DNA from 4 places in the Pseudocitrobacter corydidari genome. Region 1 is predicted to be linked to each of the others. Evidence: riboswitches for the same ligand, from Rfam matches in the RefSeq annotation. Region 1 holds a riboswitch; each other region holds the start of a gene.
The links. A riboswitch is a leader RNA that binds a small molecule or an ion and turns the genes downstream of it on or off. The one in region 1 is predicted to bind thiamine pyrophosphate.
Positions count from the first base shown of each region.

Region 2: it holds a riboswitch for thiamine pyrophosphate, as region 1 does, so the genes downstream of both, thiM (hydroxyethylthiazole kinase) here and tenA (thiaminase II) in region 1, are expected to answer to the same signal.
Region 3: it holds a riboswitch for thiamine pyrophosphate, as region 1 does, so the genes downstream of both, thiB (thiamine ABC transporter substrate binding subunit) here and tenA (thiaminase II) in region 1, are expected to answer to the same signal.
Region 4: it holds a riboswitch for thiamine pyrophosphate, as region 1 does, so the genes downstream of both, thiC (phosphomethylpyrimidine synthase ThiC) here and tenA (thiaminase II) in region 1, are expected to answer to the same signal.

Region 1 is NZ_CP087880.1:1,351,824-1,355,755, forward strand. Features, by position in the region: gene G163CM_RS06210 (VF530 family protein) at 1-265, shown strand, start outside; gene G163CM_RS06215 (glycoside hydrolase family 10-like protein) at 331-1,659, shown strand; gene lysM (peptidoglycan-binding protein LysM) at 1,745-2,188, shown strand; TPP riboswitch at 2,267-2,369, shown strand; gene tenA (thiaminase II) at 2,434-3,117, shown strand; gene G163CM_RS06230 (ABC transporter ATP-binding protein) at 3,114-3,854, shown strand; gene G163CM_RS06235 (ABC transporter permease) at 3,851-3,932, shown strand, end outside.
Region 2 is NZ_CP087880.1:592,375-596,306, reverse strand. Features, by position in the region: gene thiD (bifunctional hydroxymethylpyrimidine kinase/phosphomethylpyrimidine kinase) at 79-879, opposite strand; gene thiM (hydroxyethylthiazole kinase) at 876-1,661, opposite strand; TPP riboswitch at 1,696-1,793, opposite strand; fluoride riboswitch at 1,890-1,957, shown strand; gene G163CM_RS02655 (universal stress protein) at 2,035-2,457, shown strand; gene crcB (fluoride efflux transporter CrcB) at 2,473-2,847, shown strand; gene G163CM_RS02645 (DUF7916 family protein) at 2,844-3,686, opposite strand; gene G163CM_RS02640 (oxidoreductase) at 3,696-3,932, opposite strand, start outside.
Region 3 is NZ_CP087880.1:3,034,902-3,038,833, forward strand. Features, by position in the region: gene sgrR (HTH-type transcriptional regulator SgrR) at 1-1,174, shown strand, start outside; TPP riboswitch at 1,211-1,303, shown strand; gene thiB (thiamine ABC transporter substrate binding subunit) at 1,334-2,317, shown strand; gene thiP (thiamine/thiamine pyrophosphate ABC transporter permease ThiP) at 2,293-3,903, shown strand; gene thiQ (thiamine ABC transporter ATP-binding protein ThiQ) at 3,887-3,932, shown strand, end outside.
Region 4 is NZ_CP087880.1:3,576,720-3,580,651, reverse strand. Features, by position in the region: gene G163CM_RS16640 (HesA/MoeB/ThiF family protein) at 1-302, opposite strand, end outside; gene thiE (thiamine phosphate synthase) at 295-930, opposite strand; gene thiC (phosphomethylpyrimidine synthase ThiC) at 930-2,825, opposite strand; TPP riboswitch at 2,912-3,021, opposite strand; gene G163CM_RS16625 (Rsd/AlgQ family anti-sigma factor) at 3,072-3,560, opposite strand; gene nudC (NAD(+) diphosphatase) at 3,657-3,932, shown strand, end outside.

The sequences.
Region 1 (3,932 bases):
TTCGAAGGATCCTTTGCACGGCGTTACGCTGGAGATGCAAATTAATGCCCTGGTAGCCCGCTACGGTTGGGAAAAACTGGGTAAGCTGGTAAACATTAACTGTTTTAAGAATGACCCTAGCGTTAAATCCAGCCTCAAGTTTTTACGCCGCACGCCGTGGGCGCGAGCGGAAGTTGAAGCGCTCTATCTTGATTCCCTCGAAGACAATGAACCTCAGGACGGCGGATTTAACCCGTGGTTGCAGGGGCGAGACGATAAGATCTGATTCCCTTCCCCTGCAAATCGTAAGAGAATATCGCCTCTCAAGGGACTAGTAGAAAACGGGCGTTTATGATCATCTCTTTGCGGGGCGTCTCCCCGGTCACTCAGGTTAAAAAACTAGGCACGCTGGTTGCCGCGGCATTACTTGTTGTCAGTTGTTCGTCTAAGCCACCGAGTTCACTTGTTACATCACCAGGCAACACATCAAAGCCCACCGGTAAAACGCAGCAGAGTAATGAACCGATGCGCGGTATCTGGCTGGCCACGGTCTCGCGGCTCGACTGGCCGCCGGTTAATTCGGTCAATATCAGCAGCCCCGCCATTCGCATCAATAAACAGAAAGACGCGCTGACGGCAAAGCTCGATAACCTGAAACAGCTCGGTATCAATACCGTATTTTTCCAGGTAAAACCCGATGGCACCGCCCTGTGGGATTCAAAAATTTTGCCGTGGTCCGATACCTTAACCGGCAAGATTGGCGAGAACCCTGGGTACGATCCGTTGCAGTTTATGCTGGATGAAGCCCATAAACGCGGCATGAAAGTACATGCCTGGTTCAACCCGTACCGGGTAACAACCAACACCAAACCCACAACGGTGGCCGAACTTAATCGCACGCTCTCACAGCAACCTGCCAGTATTTTTGTCCTGCATCGCGACTGGATCCGCACATCAAGCGATCGTTTCGTCCTTGACCCTGGTATCCCGGAAGCTCGCGACTGGATAACCAGTATTGTGGCGGAAGTGGTGGCAAAATATCCGGTCGATGGTGTGCAGTTTGACGACTACTTCTATACCGAAACGCCCGGTTCGACGCTTAACGATAACCAGACCTGGCGACAATACGGCCAACAATATGCGTCAAAAGCCGACTGGCGACGCCATAATACGCAGCTGCTTATCGAGCAGGTTTCACGCACCATCAAACAGCTTAAACCCGACGTCGAGTTTGGCGTAAGCCCGGCGGGCGTCTGGCGTAACCGCTCGCACGATCCTTTAGGGTCGGATACGCGCGGTGCGGCCGCCTACGATGAGTCTTATGCCGATACCCGCCTTTGGGTGCAGCAAGGCTTGCTGGACTACATTGCTCCGCAGCTCTACTGGCCGTTTGCCCGCGATGCGGCGCGTTATGATGTGCTGGCAAAATGGTGGGCGGATGTGGTGAAACCGACCAAAACGCGTCTGTATATTGGCGTGGCGCTGTATAAAGTGGGCGAACCATCGAAAAAGGAACCTGACTGGGCGGTGAATGGCGGCGTACCAGAGCTGAGTAAGCAGATCGATCTCAATGAATCTATACCGGAAATCAACGGGACGATTCTGTTCCGGGAAGATAACCTCAACCAACCGCAAACTCGCCAGGCGGTGAATTATCTGAAAACTCGCTGGGGCCATTAATCCTGCCTTTTGTGCGCTACGCAAATCCGGCGTAGCGCACCTCATCTGCTATGCTTACCCTGACATTCTTTACTGGAGAACGGATATGGGACTGTTTAACTTCGTGAAAGAAGCAGGTGAAAAACTGTGGGACAAACTGACGGATTCGCATCAGGACCAGGGCGAAAAAATCACCGAGCATTTAAAGAAACTCAATATTCCCGGTGCGGATAAAGTTCAGGTGACGGTCGTCGACGGGAAAGCCAGCGTCACTGGTGACGGGCTAACCCAGGAAGAGAAAGAGAAAATTCAGGTCGCCGTCGGTAACGTTGCCGGAGTCAGTGAAGTTGAGAATAACATTACCGCTGCCGATAGCGCGGATGAAGCCACCTACTACACCGTGAAATCCGGCGATACGCTGAGCGCTATCTCCAAAAACGTTTACGGCAACGCCAATCTGTACAACAAAATCTTTGAAGCCAACCGTCCGATGCTTTCTCACCCGGATAAAATTTATCCCGGCCAGACTTTACGTATTCCTAAAGCCTGATAGCAGCACGCTTGCCGGAAGTCATTCCGGTAAGCGTTCCCCCCTCGTTGTATTCACAGACAAAATATCGTATAAAACCTCCTGTCCGAGGGGTGTCCAGTAATGGGCTGAGATGGCGCAAGCCGAACCCTTAGAACCTGATCTGGGTCATGCCAGCGAAGGGACGGGTTAGCCATCTATTTACACAGCCAATTCCTGTTCTTCCCTCATTGCGCCCGGATCTCCACTTTATTCCTGGAGGTCCCATGTCTTTACCCCTGTTTGAAACTGGTCTTTACGGACGCCTTCGCACGCTTGCGGGTCACCACTGGCACGATTATGTCGCCCATGAATTTGTCCAGCAGTTGGGCGATGGTACCCTGCCTGAACCTGCGTTCCGCCGATATCTCACCCAGGATTACCTGTTTTTAGTTCACTTCGCCCGCGCCTACGCGCTGCTGGTGAGCAAACTGCAAAACCTGCCGGAGATGCGCGCGGCGACGGCATCACTGAACGCGATTCTTAACGAACTGCCGCTGCATATCAGCTACTGCCAGCAATGGGGATTAACGGAATCCGACGTTACGCAGGTGGAAGAAGCCGCCGAAACGGTGAACTACACCCGTTACGTGCTGGATGTGGGGCATTCTGGCGACGTGCTCGACCTGCTCACCGCCCTGATGCCATGCGTGGCGGGCTATGCGGAAATCGGTCTGTGTCTGCTCAACGATCCGGCGACCGTCTTTGAGGGTAATCCCTACGCCGCGTGGATCCGTAACTATGGCGATGAGGGCTATCTGGAAGGTGTGCAAGCCTCTTTGACGCTATTTGAAAATCTGGCGGCTCAGCGCGGTGGGGAAAGCCGTATCGCTGAGCTTTCGTCTATCTTCACCACCGCCACCCGGCTGGAAGGCGCGTTCTGGCAGATGGGGCTGAACGCGAAATCATGAAGGCAGTGAATGAATCCCCCGCGATCAGACTGACAGACCTTACGCTGCGTTATGGCAAAAAGACGATATTCGAGAACCTGAACGTGACTATCCCGGCAGGGCATTTCGTCTCCTTGCTGGGGGCCAGCGGTGCGGGTAAAACCAGCCTGCTGCGCATTGTTGCCGGGCTGGCAGCCCCCACATCGGGTAGCGTGACGGATGAACATGGTCGCCCGCTTGCAGGCCGAATCGCCTGGATGGGTCAGCGCGATCTGCTCTATCCGTGGTTAACCATTGAACAGAATGTTTGCCTGGGCGCGCGTTTACGCGGAGAAAAAGCCGATCGCCAATGGGCACAAGAGCTGCTTGAGCGTGTGGGGCTAAGCAGTTATGGCCGCGCCCTGCCGCAGACGTTATCCGGCGGGATGCGCCAGCGCGCCGCCATCGCCCGAACCCTCTACGAACAGCAGCCGATTGTCCTGATGGATGAGCCGTTTTCCGCGCTGGACGCGATTACCCGCGCCACGATTCAGGCGCTGGCGGCGGAATTGCTGGCTGATCGTACCGTGTTACTGATCACACACGACCCCGTAGAGGCCTGCCGCCTGAGTCATCACATTCTGGTTCTGGCGAAACATCCTGGCGGTATCGATGACTCCCACGTTATGGCTGGCCTACCTCCACGCGAGCTTGACGATCCGCTGGTTATCCAGAGTCAACGTGAGCTTATGCAACAGCTCATTCGGGGGGCTCTGTGATTTTCTTATCACGTATCTGGCGCGGGCTGACGCTGTTTGCAGGCTTAGTGGGGTTATGGTGGCTGGCGACGCTCGGCT
Region 2 (3,932 bases), 760 kb from region 1:
TCTTTATGGGCTAGCTCTCTTCTTCATAGCACCCTTTTATCTCCCTAAGCCCGCCTTGGCGGGCTTTTCATTGCGCCATCACCACCAGGCGTGAAAATGGTGCACCGGGCCAATCCCGCTGCCGACTTCCAGAGTATCGGCCTGCGCCAGCGCGGCAGAGAGCCAGGTTTTCGCTTCCAGCACCGTGTCGCCCCAGCTGCTATGGCGCGGGCGCAGTGCCGCCAGCGCCGCCGACAGCGTACAACCCGTGCCGTGGGTATTTTTGGTGTTGACGCGCGGCGCGGTAAATCGCTGCTCGCCATCGCGGGTAAACAGCCAGTCGGGGCTTTCCGCGTCATCCAGATGGCCGCCTTTCATGAGGACCGCGCCGCAGCCCATCGCCAACAGCGCGCGCCCCTGTTCCAGCATTTCACGCTCATTACGCGCATGCGGCGCATCCAGCAATGCCGCCGCTTCCGGCAGATTCGGCGTAATTAACGAGACCTGCGGCAGCAGGCGTTGACGCAGGGTTTCTACCGCTGCGGGCGAGAGCAGCGCATCACCGCTTTTGGCCAGCATGACCGTATCCAGCACCACATTTTCCACCCGATGGCGCTGCAAACGTTCGGCCACGGCTTCAACGATATCGGTTTCCGCCAGCATCCCGATTTTGGTGGTATCGATGCGCACATCGTTAAACACGGAATCCAGCTGCGCGGCGACAAAATCCGGTTCAATACGATAGACCGACTGCACGCCATGGGTGTTTTGCGCCACCAGCGCGGTGATCACCGAACAGCCGTATGCGCCCAGTGCTGAGAAGGTTTTCAGATCCGCCTGAATGCCCGCGCCACCGCTTGGATCGGTACCGGCAATGGTTAATGCGTTAATCCGTTTCATGCCAGAGCCTCCCCATCAAGTACATACAGTGCATCTAGAAATGCCGGGACAAAACTGCCCGGTCCGTTATCGACCGCCGCACGACCACCGGCCAGTTTCATAAAGGCACAGGCAGAAGCGACGTTATCCAGCCTGTCGCCCGGCAGCGCACAGCTTGCCGCAACCACCGCCGACAATGCACAGCCGGTGCCCACCACGCGGGTCATCAACGGGTCGCCGCCCGTTACCGCGACAACGCGTTGTCCATCGGTGATGTAATCCACTTCGCCCGTCACCGCCACAACGGTATTGATTTGACGCGCCAGAGCCTGTGCCGCCGGAAGTGCTGCAGCGGCGGTATCAGTGGTGTCCACGCCGCGCCCGCCCGCGCTCATTCCCGCCAGCGCCATAATTTCAGAGGCATTCCCCCGAATGGCGGCGGGTTTTAAGGTCAACAGGTCGTGGCAAAACTCGGTGCGCAGCGTTAATGCGCCCACGGCGACAGGGTCGAGAGTCCAGGGCTTACCTGCGGCGTTCGCACTTAGCGCGGCGGCTTTCATCGCCTGCGCGCGCGGCTGCGTGAGCGTGCCGACGTTTATCAATAACGCATCGGCAATGCCAGAGAACTGCGCGGCTTCCTGCGCATCAATCACCATCGCGGGGGATGCGCCGAGCGCCAGCAGTACGTTGGCGGTGAAGGTCTGCACGACGTCGTTAGTCATGCAGTGAACAAGGGGGGCGTGATGACGAAAAAGATGTAACGAATGCGCGATTTGCGCGCGGCTAAGCGGCTCTGCTTGCATGGTTTGCTCCTGCCAGAACGTCCAGAAGCAATGACCTGACGGTCTCTGACTTCCCTACGCTGGCATTATCCAGATCAGGTGGTACGGGTTTTTCTCAGCCTTCACGAAGGAAGGGCACCCCGAGTCATTGATACAACGAATTCGTGTATCGCAGCAGGTTACGGCAAGTACCGGGCGGAAGCAAGCCGCACAAATCATTTGCATTCCCCCTATCATCGGTCCAAAATTATTCACAAAGGTGATGGCGTTCCACCTTTCCCAACCGCCCCGCTGGGGCTGATGACGCCTGGTATACCCTCTTAACATGGAGGTATGTCAGGCTGTCTGTCATTTGAAGACCCGCTCATACCTCGCAACCTGACGAGGTTTTTTTATGCCTGTTTACAACCATGCGCTGGTGCTGATTAACAACAGCCTTGATGGCATTCCCCTGCTTGAGCACGCCGCAAAAATGGCGCAGGAGAACGCGATGACGATAACCATCGCGCATATCAGCACCGATTATCGTGCCCTCAATGATGTCTCTGACAGCCTGATGGATGATGTGGTTTCGCAGGAAGTCATTCAGGCCAAAGCCCTGTTGAGCGAGCTGGCAGAATCCGTTTCCCTACCGGTACAAACGCTGGAGCTGGTCACCACCCGTCGCTTTGAAGATGTCGAATCCTGCATTCGCGACCGACGTATCGACCTGGTCATTGCCGGGCATCACAATCGCCTGCTGGGCGTGCTCGCCTCCCACTCCCTTGAGTACATCAACCATCTGACGGTGGATGTGCTGATCAAACATTTAGCATAAGGATTTACGCGCGTGATGTATCGTTCATTACTGGCCGTTATTATTGGCGGCTCTACCGGGTGTGTGATTCGTTGGTGGCTGTCGATGAAACTGAACAGCCTTTTCCCCAGCCTGCCACCGGGAACGCTGGTAGTTAATCTGGTCGGTGGTTTTATTATTGGCGCGGCGCTGGCGTTCTTTTTGCGCCAGCCGCAACTGGACCCGGCATGGAAGTTACTGATTACCACTGGACTTTGCGGCGGGATGACGACCTTTTCCACTTTTTCGGCGGAGATCGTCACCCTTCTGCAAAACGGCAACTATCTGTGGGCGATGATTTCGGTGATGACTCACGTGGTGGGATCGCTCCTGATGACCGCCGCCGGGTTCTTTTTAATGACGCTGGTTTAGCGCGCCAGTGACGCCGCCATTCTCACCCAGGTGTGGCGGCGACCGCGAACGGCCATCGAAAACGCATATAGCGCCTGCGGGTCAGCCATCCCGGCAACGCCCGCATCGCCGAAGTTATACATATCGGCGCCGCAGCGTTTACTGGCCAGCGCAATTTGCCGCACCGTGTCTTCGTCAGCGCCCTCCTGGCTGCTGCTGAGCGTGGTGATACCCACGCCACCGACGGCCTGAACCGCCGCCAGCGCACAGGCCACCTTCTCTTCTGAGGCGCCGCGACAGCTGGCTGGCGCGGGAATCATCACGCCATCGGCACCTTCCAGAACATAGCGGGCGTACTCCTGCGGTTCGGCAAGGCCAGACGCATAAAACTTCGCCACCAGGATCATTTTATCGGTCATCGCGCGAATCTGGCGCAGTGCGTCAATGACGCGCTCAGTGGTGACGCCCGGTTTGTCATACGCCGTCAGGCAGTAAAAATCTGCCTCCTGCAGCAGCGCAAGATTATTCAGGTTACAGGCGCGAGGATCGTCCAGCGACGGATCTGCCAGCACTTCCATGCTGACGCCAATCAGTCGCCCCGTCAGCGCCTTAAAGTGGGCAAGGTTTTCACATCCCTGAATCGCCTGAGTGCGGCAATTCATTCCTTTTACCAGCAGCAGATCGCAGCCAAACGCGCAAAGCAGCTCGCCATTGGTCACTTCGCCGTACAGCGGGCTCGCCCCTGCCGCGACTTCCGCCATAATCACGCGTCCTTCAGAAGCGACAATGGCCTGCACCAGCTCGCTTGCAGCAGCCGGTTTGGCAAAATCATGGGTGCGGCAATTTAAAATCCGTTGCATATATTCTCCTTAAGATAACGCGATCAGTGACGGCGATGGCTGCTGGAACGCGCGTTCCAGAATCTCCAGATTAGTCAGCGCTTCCAGCTCGCTGACGTAGTTTGCGCATCCAGTGGTTAATGTTTCATACAGCGCGTCATAGACCCGACCATAGTCACCTTTAACCGCCGGAATAAACGCTTGCTGGCTGTTGCCCTGCTCGTCGATATAGTCAAGTACGCCAGGATGTTCATCTGCGGCGAATAA
Region 3 (3,932 bases), 1.7 Mb from region 1:
CGGGGAACTGGAAGCCGATATTGCGCACCACTGGAAGGAGATATCCCCTCTGCACTGGCGCTTTTATTTGCGCCCCGGCATTCATTTCCATCATGGTCGCGAGCTGGAGATGGAAGACATTATCCATTCGCTGGAACGCATTAACAGGCTGCCGCTCTATTCTCATATCACTCAAATAGTGTCACCGACCGCATGGACGCTGGATATCCATCTCTCCCACGCGGACCGCTGGCTACCGTGGCTGCTCGGTCATACTCCGGCAATGATCCTGCCGCACGAGTGGTCATCCATGCCGCATTTCTCCCGCCAGCCGGTAGGTACCGGCCCTTACGCGGTGGTGCGCAATAACCAGAACCAGCTCAAAATCCACGCTTTCGAAGAGTATTTCGGTTTTCGTGCATTAATAGATGAAGTGAATGTTTGGGTGTTACCCGACGTGGCGGAAGATCTCAGCTGTGGCCTGACGTTGCAGGGCACCACCCAGAGCGAACAGGCCGTCGAAAGTCGTCTTGAAGAGGGGTGCTACTATCTGCTGTTTGACGCCCGCTCGTCGCGCGGCGCCAATCACCACGTACGCCAGTGGCTAAGCCACGTGCTGGCCCCGGCGAATTTGCTCTATCACGCCAGCGAACAGTATCAGCAGTACTGGTTCCCGGCCTACGGCCTGCTGCCGCGCTGGCACCACGCGCACAGTAAAACCCACGAAAAACCCGCTGGGCTGGAGCGCATCACGATTGGTTTCTATCGCGACCACGTCGAACATAAAGTGATTGCCCGCATCATGGCGCAACTGCTGGCCGAACATCAGGTCACACTGGAGGTCAACGAAGTGGACTACGACGAATGGCACAGCGGCGAAGTGGTTAGCGATGTGTGGCTCAACAGCGCCAACTTCACGCTACCGTTAAACTTCTCCCTGTTCGCGCATCTTTGCGAAGTGCCGCTGCTTCAACACTGCATCGCCCGCGACTGGCAGGCAGATATCCGCCAGTGGCATGCGGGCGAGCTGGATCTCCCCACCTGGTGCAAGCAGTTGCTGGAGCAGCAGGCGATTGTGCCGCTCATCCACCACTGGCTGCGCATTCAGGGGCAACGCAGTATGCGCGGCGTGCGCATGAACACCCTCGGCTGGTTCGACTTTAAATCCGCGTGGTTCGCTCCGCCGGATCCATAGCGCTTTTGATTTATTCACGTAATCATTACAATAGCGAGCTACTCAACGGGGTGCAGAAGTCTGCTGAGATTAAACCCGTCGAACCTGATCCGGATAACGCCGGCGGAGGGATTTGAGGCCAACTCAAAATCCTTTGCCACCTGCTCACTGAGGTGCAAAGTGTTAAAAAAATGTCTGCCGCTGTTGGCGCTTCTCGCCCTGCCAGCTTTCGCCAAACCGGTACTCACGGTTTACACCTACGACTCCTTCGCCGCCGACTGGGGCCCAGGCCCGGTGGTGAAAAAAGCCTTTGAAGCCGACTGTGCCTGCGAGCTGAAATTCGTGGCGCTGGAAGATGGCGTATCACTGCTTAACCGCCTGCGCATGGAAGGGAAAAAGAGCAAAGCCGACGTGGTGCTGGGGCTGGATAACAATCTGCTGCAGGCCGCCAGCCAGACAAAATTGTTCGCCAAAAGCGGCATTCCGGCAAGCGCCGTTACCGTTCCCGGCGGCTGGAAAGATGACACCTTTGTTCCCTTCGATTACGGCTATTTCGCCTTCGTTTACGATAAAAACAAACTGAAGAACCCGCCGAAAAGCCTGAAAGAACTGGTCGAGAGCGACCAGAAATGGCGCGTGATTTATCAGGACCCGCGCACCAGCACGCCGGGCCTGGGCCTGCTGCTGTGGATGCAAAAAGTGTATGGCGACAAAACAGCTGAAGCCTGGCAGAAACTGGCGGCGAAAACCGTCACCGTGACCAAAGGCTGGAGCGAAGCGTATGGTTTATTCCTGAAAGGGGAAAGCGACCTGGTGCTGAGCTACACCACCTCTCCGGCGTATCACATTATCGAAGAGAAAAAAGAGAACTACGCCGCCGCCTCATTTGCCGAAGGGCACTACCTGCAGGTCGAAGTCGCCGCGCGTACCGCCGCCAGCAAACAGCCTGAGCTGGCCGAAAAATTCCTCAAGTTTATGGTTTCCCCGGCGTTCCAGCAGGCCATCCCGACGGGTAACTGGATGTATCCGGTGGCCGACGTGACGCTGCCAAAAGGCTTTGATTCACTCGTCAAACCGCAAACTGCGCTGGAATTTACCCCGCAGGACGTCGCTGCACAGCGTCAGAACTGGATTGCGACATGGCAACGCGCCGTCAGCCGTTAATTCCCGGCTGGATTTGGCCAGGAATGACGGCGGCGACGCTTATCGTCGCCGTGGCCCTGGCCGCCTTTCTGGCACTGTGGTTTAGCGCCCCGGAAGCCAGCTGGCAGACGCTGCTGGCAGATAGCTACCTCTGGCACGTCGTGCGTTTCTCCTTCTGGCAGGCGTTTCTCTCCGCGCTACTGTCGGTGGTGCCCGCTATTTTCCTCGCCCGCGCGCTCTATCGCCGCCGTTTCCCTGGCCGCGAAACGTTGCTGCGCCTGTGCGCCATGACGCTGATTTTGCCCGTGCTGGTCGCGGTATTCGGCATCCTCAGCGTCTACGGGCGTCAGGGCTGGCTGGCGCAGATATTCACATCACTCGGGCTGGAGTGGCATTTCTCGCCTTATGGATTGCAGGGCATCCTGCTGGCGCACGTCTTCTTCAACATGCCAATGGCGACCCGCCTGCTGCTTCAGGCGCTGGAACAAATTCCCGGCGAGCAGCGCCAGCTTGCCGCGCAGCTTGGTATGCGCGGATTTAACTTCTTTCGCTTCGTGGAATGGCCCTGGTTGCGTCGGCAAATTCTGCCCATCAGCACGCTGATCTTTATGCTCTGTTTTGCCAGCTTTGCCACCGTGCTATCGCTGGGCGGCGGGCCGAAAGCAACGACCATTGAACTGGCGATTTATCAGGCGCTTAATTTTGATTATGACCCGGCGCGAGCGGCGATGCTTGCGCTTATCCAGATGGCGTGCTGCCTGACGCTGGTGCTGGTTAGCCAGCGTCTGAGCAAGGCGATTGCCGTCGGTAATACGCAAATGCAGGGCTGGCGTGACCCGGACGATCGTCTGTACAACCGTCTTGGCGATGGCCTGCTGATCACGCTGGCCCTGTTATTGATGCTGCCGCCGCTGCTGGCGGTGCTGGTCGATGGCATCAACCCGGCAATGCTCAACGCCCTGCTACAGCCGCCGCTCTGGCAGGCGCTGTGGACCTCGCTGCGCATCGCCGTCGCCGCTGGCGTGCTCAGCGTGGTGCTGACCATGATGCTGCTGTGGAGCAGCCGCGAGCTACGCGCGCATAACGCGCCACTCGCCGGGCAGACGCTGGAACTGAGCGGCATGTTGATTCTTGCTATGCCGGGGATTGTGCTTGCGACCGGCTTTTTCCTGCTGCTGAACAACACCGTCGGTCTGCCCGATTCCGCCGATGGCATGGTGATTTTCGCCAATGCGCTGATGGCCATCCCCTACGCGTTGAAAGTACTGGAAACGCCGATGCGCGATATTACCGCGCGTTATACACCGCTGTGTGAGTCGCTGGGGCTGGCCGGTTTTAATCGCCTGAAGGTGGTGGAACTGCGCGCGCTAAAACGCCCATTGGCTCAGGCGCTGGCTTTCGCCTGCGTGCTCTCCATTGGCGATTTCGGCGTGGTGGCGCTGTTTGGCAATGACGATTTCCGCACGCTACCGTTTTATCTTTATCAGCAAATAGGCTCTTATCGCAGCCAGGATGGCGCGGTGACCGCCCTGCTTCTGCTGTTGCTCTGTTTCCTGCTTTTTACCGTGATTGAAAAACTACCGGGACGCCATGCTAAAACTCAATGATGTTACCTGGCTTTATCAGCATTTGCCGA
Region 4 (3,932 bases), 2.2 Mb from region 1:
TTAAGAGTGATATCCGGGTTTAACGCCGCCAACCGCGCGCGCGTTGCCTCTGCTTTTGAGCGCGCGATGTCGGGCATGGTAAAGGCAATCTGACGATGCAGATTGCTCAGATGCACCTCGTCATCGTCGGCAAGCACCAGCGTGCCGACACCCGCACCGGCAAGATACAGCGCCGCAGGCGCGCCTAAGCCGCCGAGTCCGACGATAAGCACCCGGCTGGCGAGCAGTTTTTGCTGGCCCTCCACGGCGATATCCTCCAGTAACATCTGGCGGCTGTAGCGCATGAAATCGCGATCATTCATCGCCCACTCCCGCCAGCGCCAGCAGTTTCGCGGTGGCATCGCGCCAGTCTGCGGCTTGCGTAATCGCGCTCACGACGGCGATACTGCCGACACCGGTCGCCAGCACGGCCGGAGCGCGTTCAAGGCTAATCCCGCCAATGGCGACGGTGGGGTAATCGTCCAGGCGTTTAATATGCGCGGCGAGCTGTTCCAGCCCCTGCGGCGCGGAGGGCATCTGCTTGGTTTGCGTTGGGAACACGTGACCCAGCGCGATGTACGAAGGCTGCGCCGCCAGCGCTACGTCAATTTCCATATCATCGTGGGTTGATACGCCAAGCCGTAAGTTGGCCGCGCGAATCGCATCGAGATCGGTGGTTTCCAAATCTTCCTGCCCCAGGTGTACGCCGTAAGCCTGGTGTTTAATCGCCAGACGCCAGTAGTCGTTGATAAACAGCCGCGCGTTATAGCGGCGCCCGAGTTCAATCGCGGCCACCACATCGGCCTCTACCTCGTCGTCTTTTTTGTCCTTAATGCGTAACTGAATGGTGCGTACGCCCGCTTCCAGCAAACGCGCGATCCACTCCACGCTATCAACAACCGGGTAGAGGCCCAAACGGAAAGGAACCGGGGGGAAATGAGGCTGGTACATTATAAATTCTCCTGAGGGATATAGAGTTCGCCACCCCGGGCGCGGAACTGACCGGACATCTCGTTCATCCCGGTCTCTGCGGCCTGTTTCGCCGCGTAATCGCGCACTTCCTGGGTGATTTTCATGGAGCAGAATTTGGGCCCGCACATCGAGCAGAAATGGGCAACTTTGCCCGATTCCTGCGGCAGCGTTTCATCGTGATAGGCGCGGGCGGTGAAGGGGTCGAGCGCCAGGTTAAACTGATCTTCCCAGCGGAATTCAAAGCGCGCTTTCGACATGGCGTTATCGCGGATCTGCGCGCCGGGGTGACCTTTTGCCAGGTCTGCCGCGTGGGCGGCGATCTTGTAAGTGATAAGTCCTTGCTTCACATCGTCTTTATTCGGTAAGCCGAGGTGCTCTTTTGGCGTGACGTAGCAGAGCATCGCGCAGCCGAACCAGCCAATCATCGCCGCGCCAATCCCGGAGGTGAAATGGTCGTAGCCTGGGGCAATATCGGTAGTGAGCGGCCCCAGTGTGTAAAACGGCGCTTCGTGGCAGTGCTCCAGCTCTTCAGTCATATTGCGGCGGATCATCTGCATCGGCACATGGCCGGGCCCTTCAATCATCACCTGCACGTCATATTCCCAGGCGATTTTGGTCAGCTCGCCCAACGTGTGAAGCTCGGCGAACTGGGCTTCATCGTTGGCGTCCTGAATCGAGCCAGGACGCAGGCCGTCGCCCAGCGACAGCGACACATCATAGGCGGCGCAGATTTCACAAATTTCGCGGAAGTGCTGATAAAGAAAGTTTTCCTGATGATGCGAGAGGCACCATTTCGCCATGATTGAGCCGCCGCGTGACACAATACCGGTCAGGCGTTTAGCGGTCATTGGCACGTAACGCAGCAGCACGCCCGCGTGGATGGTGAAGTAGTCTACGCCCTGTTCAGCCTGTTCCAGCAACGTGTCGCGGAACGCTTCCCAGCTCAGATCCTCGGCGATCCCGTTAACCTTCTCCAGCGCCTGGTAGATCGGCACGGTGCCGATCGGTACCGGGCTGTTACGCAGGATCCACTCGCGGGTTTCGTGGATGTAACGCCCGGTGGAGAGGTCCATCACCGTGTCGGCGCCCCAGCGCGTCGCCCACACCAGTTTTTCCACCTCTTCTTCAATCGAGGAGCTCACTGCGGAGTTACCAATATTGGCGTTCACCTTCACCAGGAAGTTACGCCCGATGATCATCGGTTCCGATTCCGGATGATTTATATTGGCCGGGATAATCGCCCGGCCTGCCGCCACTTCGGCACGGACAAACTCAGGCGTGATGTTTTGCGGTAGCAGTGTGTCGAAGCTTTGCCCCGGATGCTGCTGGCGCAATACTTCGCTGCGAATACGCTCGCGCCCCATGTTTTCGCGCAGGGCGATAAATTCCATTTCCGGGGTGATGGTTCCCTGTCGCGCATAGTGCAGCTGGGTGACGCGTTTGCCGGGTAATGCGCGTTTTGGCGTCAGCAGGCTGTTGAAGCGCAGTTCGTCGAGGAAGTCGTCCGCAAGGCGGGCCTGAGTATAGGCGGAGCTGCGGGCCGTTAAGGTTTCGCTATCGGCGCGCGCGTCAATCCACGGCTGGCGCAGTTTGGCCAGGCCCTGGCGGATATCGATTTTTTCGGCTGGATCGCCATAGGGGCCAGAGGTGTCATACACTGGAATTGCTTCGTTCTCTTCGTACTGCGGATTATCCTCGCTGCCGCCAGTGAACGTGGGGCTAAGCTGAATTTCGCGCATGGGCACGCGTACGCCAGGCTGTGTACCGGCGAGATAAATACGGCGCGAGTTAGGGAAAGCGGTGCCTTCCAGAGTATGAATAAAGCGTTGAGCCTGTTCGCGTTGTTCGCGGCGAGTCAGTTTTGTTGTAGACATAGCGCATACCAAATAAAAAAGGATATGGCTTGTCAGACGACGGATGGAGTAATGGATGCACAGCGCCCGTGAGGGCAGAGGCATAAAGCTGAATTACTCTTGTTCCCTTCGCAGGTATTAGCCTGATCAGGTTCCGCGGATCCCGAATTAACGGTCTCAGCCTGTGTTTTCACACGTGGCACTCCGACAAGATGTAGCCCCATAAATGGGACGATGAATGTAAACTACGCGTTAATGCGTAAAATCTCAAGCGGGACGTTTGATCCCGGCATTCTCATGCATTGCATCCAGCACGAGCATAATAAGCTTATCTTCGAGCACGAAACGTGCCTCCAGCGCTTCGCCAATATCCGACAATGCTTGTTGAAATTCAAAGCAATTATCGTGATCGATGGCCGTCTCCAAGCTGGAATCGTAGGCGTCCATGATCAACTGGGTGTTGGCTTCCAGCTTGGGCCAAATTTTGGTGGCGGTTAAAAGCGCGGCGTCACCTTCCAATTTATGGAGAATGCGTTCATAAATACTGAAGTGGCAGGAGGAGAGGTAGTCCACCAGTCGCTGACAAAAATCATCCAGTGCTTTTTCATTCAGCCGTATAAACGATTCTTTGCCAGGCTTAATCCCAATCAGGTTGGAATATGCGATAAGCAATTGCTTGCGAATGTTGAGCCATCGGTCGACCAGTTTGTTACTGCCTCCAACATGCTCCGTCAGGCTTTCGAGCTGGTTTAACATGTGATTGACTCCGCACAAGTGGATTTAAAGACTGCGCACTAAGATGTAACGACAATGTAAACAACATGCCAGTGAAGCAAAGGTAGTGCAATAGATATGGATCGTATAATTGAAAAATTAGACATCGGCTGGTGGGTTGTCAGCCATGAACAAAAATTATGGCTGCCGGGCGGAGAATTACCCTGGGGCGAAGCGGGAAATTTCGATCTTGCGGGGCAACGCGCGCTGCTGATTGGTGAATGGCAGGGCTCGCCGGTGTGGCTGATTCAGCAACAGCGTCGTCATGATATGGGCTCGCTGCGGCAAATTCTCGACCAGGATGTGGGGCTTTTTCAACTTGCCGGGCGCGGCGTGCAGCTGGCCGAGTTTTAT